DNA from 2 places in the Nocardioides sp. LML1-1-1.1 genome. Region 1 is predicted to be linked to the other one. Evidence: riboswitches for the same ligand, from Rfam matches in the RefSeq annotation. Region 1 holds a riboswitch; the other holds the start of a gene.
The links. Region 1 has a riboswitch for glycine ahead of gcvT (glycine cleavage system aminomethyltransferase GcvT). Riboswitches for the same ligand answer to the same signal wherever they lie in the genome.
Positions count from the first base shown of each region.

Region 2: another riboswitch for glycine. It lies ahead of gcvP (aminomethyl-transferring glycine dehydrogenase); the one in region 1 lies ahead of gcvT (glycine cleavage system aminomethyltransferase GcvT).

Region 1 is NZ_JBEGHK010000003.1:138,170-140,365, forward strand. Features, by position in the region: gene gcvT (glycine cleavage system aminomethyltransferase GcvT) at 1-1,089, opposite strand, end outside; glycine riboswitch at 1,143-1,241, opposite strand; glycine riboswitch at 1,242-1,335, opposite strand; gene MRBLML1_RS11705 (SDR family NAD(P)-dependent oxidoreductase) at 1,435-2,196, shown strand, end outside.
Region 2 is NZ_JBEGHK010000003.1:537,399-539,594, forward strand. Features, by position in the region: gene gcvP (aminomethyl-transferring glycine dehydrogenase) at 1-758, opposite strand, end outside; glycine riboswitch at 834-937, opposite strand; gene MRBLML1_RS13750 (MerR family transcriptional regulator) at 981-1,607, opposite strand; gene MRBLML1_RS13755 (bifunctional nuclease family protein) at 1,718-2,188, opposite strand.

The DNA.
Region 1 (2,196 bases):
CTCGGCGTCCACGGCGGTGCCGCGCAGGGACACGGCCAGCCGGGTGCCGGGCTCGGCCAGGTCGGGACGGACGGCGGCGAGGGCGATGGGCCCGCCGAGCGTGGGGGAGGGCGCACCGCTGGTGACGGTGCCGACCTGCTCGCCGCTCGCCGGGTCGAGCACCGGGTAGCCCGCGCGCGGGGCGCGGCGGCCGGTGGCGACCAGGCCCACGAGCAGGTGTCGTGGCCCGGACTCGCGGCGCTCGCGCAGCGCGGCGTCGCCGACGAACCCGGCGGGCTTGTCGAGGTCCACGACCCGGCCCAGCCGTGCCTCGTCGGGCGTGCTCGCGCGGCTCAGCTCCTGCCCGTAGAGCGGCATCCCGGCCTCGAGGCGGAGCGTGTCGCGGCAGGCGAGGCCGGCGGGGACCATGCCCTGCGGCTCGCCGGCCGTCCACAGGGCCAGCCACACCGCGGCGGCGTCGGCCGGGCGGCAGTAGACCTCGAAGCCGTCCTCACCGGTGTAGCCGGTGCGGGCGAGCAGGACGTCCACGCCGGCGAGCGCGCCGGCGGTGATGGCGTAGTACTTCAGCGACGGCACGTCGAGCTCGGTCAGCCCCGCCACGATGCCGGGGGCGAGCGGCCCCTGGACCGCCAGCAACGCCCAGTCCGCCGACGTGTCGCGGACCTCGGCGTCGTACCCGTGGGCGCGGGTGGCGATCTCCGGCGCGACGACGGCGACGTTGCTGGCGTTGGCGACGACGAGGTAGTGCTCCTCGGCGAGGCGATAGACGACGAGGTCGTCGACGATGCCGCCGTCCTCGGCGCAGATCATCGTGTAGCGCGCCCGGCCCACGCCGATCGCGGAGGGCCGGCCGGTGAGCGCGTGGTCGAGCGCGGCCCCGGCCCCCGGGCCGGTCACCTCGATCTCGCCCATGTGGGTGAGGTCGAAGAGACCGGCGGCCGTGCGGACCGCGTGGTGCTCGGCCAGCTCGGAGCCGTAGCGCACCGGCATCCGCCAGCCGGCGAAGTCGGTGAAGGAAGCGCCGAGGGCGCGGTGGACGTCGTCCAGCGGGGTGGGTCGGGACAGGGTCGTCGAGGTCGTCGATGTCATGCGGGAGGCTCCTAGAGGTGACCACGGCAGCAGCCGGGGTCGAGGTCGGATGGCCTCCCCGCTCTGTCATCGGTACCTGAGAGCTTCGCCGCCGAGGGGCGGCTTGCACCGTGGGTGCGGGACGTCGGGCGTCCCGTCTTTCCAGAGTTCGCCTCGTCCCAGCGGTCAGGGTGCCTGAGAGATTCGTGGGGAGATTTGCTCCTTCGGCGCCCGGCTCGGTGGCCGGGTCTCTCCCGCTGGGTGTCGACAGCGCGATCTGCAGTTGTGGCGCCGAGCCTAGGCAGCGCCGACCGGTCGGTCAACGCCGGTCGCCGGCCGAGCGTGTCGGCCGCGTACGATCCACCGGTGCCCCACCCCGAGCCCGAGCCGACTCCCGAGCCGACCACGGAGCCGCTCACCCGCATCGATCCCGACGAGCTGGCGATCGCGATCAAGGTGCTGCGCCAGATCCCGGAGCTCCACCCCGACCACGACGACGTGCGCACGATGAAGCGCGCGGCGTCGTACATGTACAAGCTGATCAAGAAGACGCGACGTGCCGAGATCCGCCAGGAGCGGCAGCGCCACGACCAGGAGATCATCGAGAAGACGGCGACCGGCTCGCGGATGCGGATCGACGACGAGACCGCAGGCATCCCGCTGGTCTCGACGGCGCAGGGCGCCTTCGCCGGCGAGCTGATCACCGCGCGCGGGTGCTACATCTGCAAGGAGGACTTCACCCTCGTCGACGCGTTCTACCACTGGCTGTGCCCGCGCTGCGCCGCGATGAGCCACGCCAAGCGGGACCAGCGCACCGACCTGACCGGCAAGCGCGCGCTGCTGACCGGCGGCCGCGCCAAGATCGGGATGTACATCGCGCTGCGCCTGCTCCGCGACGGCGCGCACACCACGATCACCACCCGCTTCCCGAAGGACGCGGTGCGCCGGTTCGCCGCGATGGAGGACTCCGCCGACTGGCTGCACCGGCTCAAGGTGGTCGGCATCGACCTGCGCGACCCCACCCAGGTGATCGCGCTGACCGACGACGTCGCCGCCGACGGCCCGCTCGACATCATCATCAACAACGCCTGCCAGACCGTGCGCCGCCTCCCGGGGGCCTACTCCCAC
Region 2 (2,196 bases), 400 kb from region 1:
GCGCCGAGCGTGCCCGGCGCCTCCAGCAGGGTCAGCGCGAGCAGGTCGGCGGCGACGACGGCGAGGCCACCGCGCTCGTGGACGGCGTCGATGACCGGCTTGAGGTCGGCGACCCGGCCGGACGCGCCGGGGTACTGGACCAGCACGCCGGAGACCTCGCCCTCGGGCAGGCCGTCGGTCAGGTCGGCGACCAGGATCTCGATGCCGATGCCCTCGGCGCGGGTGCGGACCACGTCGATGGTCTGCGGGAGCGCGTCGGCGTCGACGACGAACGGGCCGGAGGCCTTGCGGTTGGCGCGGAACGCCAGCGCGACGGCCTCGGCGGCGGCCGTGCCCTCGTCGAGCAGGGAGGAGCCGGCGGTGTGCAGGCCGGCGAGCTCGGCGACCATGGTCTGGAAGTTGATGAGCGCCTCGAGCCGGCCCTGCGAGATCTCCGGCTGGTACGGCGTGTAGGCGGTGTACCAGCTCGGGTCCTCGAGCAGGTTGCGGCGGATCACGGCCGGGGTCACCGTGGCGTGGTAGCCCAGCCCGATCATCGACTCCCCGGGGACGTTGGCCGCGGCTAGGGCGCGCAGCTCGGCGGCGGCCTCCTCCTCGCCGACCGCGGCCGGCAGGGCGAGCGGGTCGGTCGAGCGGATGGACTTGGGCACGGCCGCGTCCATCAGGGCGTCGAGGGAGGGATAGCCGAGCCGGTCGAGCATCGTGTCGACCTGGGCGACGTCCGGACCGATGTGACGGTTGGCGAAGGGGGCACTCATCAGGCAGGTTCCTCGGGATCGAAAGGGTTCGAGCCCTCCCCCTCTGTCAGCGCAGCGTCGCGCCTCCAGAGTTGCCTGGTCCGCACGGTCCGGGCGCCTGAGAGGTTCCGGGGAGGAATTGCCCCTTCGGCGCAGGCTCACGTCCGCCGGACGCGTCCTGACTCTCCCGTGCGGGATGAACAGCGTGACCATCGTAGCCGCAGAGCGGCCCGATGGGGGCGTTCAGCCCGCGTTGCGAGCAGCGCGTCGCGCGGCGAGCTCGTCGCCGGCGACGCTCTCGGTGTCCTCGGCGTCGCTCGCGCTCTCGCTGGGCAGCTGCGCCAGCGTGCCCTCGATCTCGCGCCACACGCCGCCGATGGCGATGCCGAAGACGCCCTGACCGCCCTGGAGCAGGTCGATGACCTCGTCGTTGCTGGTGCACTCGTAGACCGAGGCGCCGTCGCTCATCAAGGTGACCTGGGTGAGGTCGTCGGTGCCGCGCTCGCGCAGGTGACCGACCGCGGTGCGGATCTGCTGCAGCGAGATGCCGGCGTCGAGGAGCCGCTTGATGATCTTGAGGATCAAGATGTCGCGGAAGCTGTAGAGCCGCTGCGAGCCGGAGCCCTTGGCGCCGCGCACGCTCGGCTCGATCAGGCCGGTGCGGGCCCAGTAGTCGAGCTGGCGGTAGGTGATGCCGGCGGCGTTGCACGCCGTCGGTCCGCGGTAGCCCAGGTCGCTGGGCAGAGGCGAGACGTCGTCGGTGAAGAGCAGGCCCTGCTCCTCGGCCGCAGCGGTCGCCGCCGACGAGTCCTGACCGACCTTCTCGGGCTGCTGCTCGTTCACGGGGTCCTCCAGGCTGGGGCGCGGCATTGCACTGCTGTCATTCGACTCTTCAAGGTACGGCGCCGGACTCCGACCGGTCAAAGACGTCACCGGGCGTGTCGGGAAAAACCCTCAGCCTCAACTTGAGGCTGAGGGAATCAGCGGTCGGACTCGAAGTCCTCGGGCGAGACGTGGTCGAGGAACTCGCGGAACGCCTCCACCTCGTCCTCCTCCTCGGCCGGGGCGGCGATGCCCGCCTCGGCGAGCACCTCCTCGGAGCAGTAGATCGTCGTACCGGTGCGCAGGGCGAGGGCGATCGAGTCCGAGGGCCGCGCGCTGATCTCCGCACCGGAGTCGAGGACCAGGGTGGCGAAGAAGACGCCGTCCTTGACGTCGGTGATCCGGACCTCCGACAGCTCGCTGCCGGTGGCCGCGAGCAGCTCCTTCATCAGGTCGTGCGTCAACGGCCGGGGCGGGACGACGCCCTGCTGGGCGAACGCGATGGCGGTGGCCTCGACGGCGCCGATCCAGATCGGCACGTAGCGCTCACCGGTCGTCTCGCGCAGCAGCACGATGGGCTGGTTGGACGGCATCTCCACCCGGACTCCCAGGACATCCACCTCGCGCATGGCTCAAC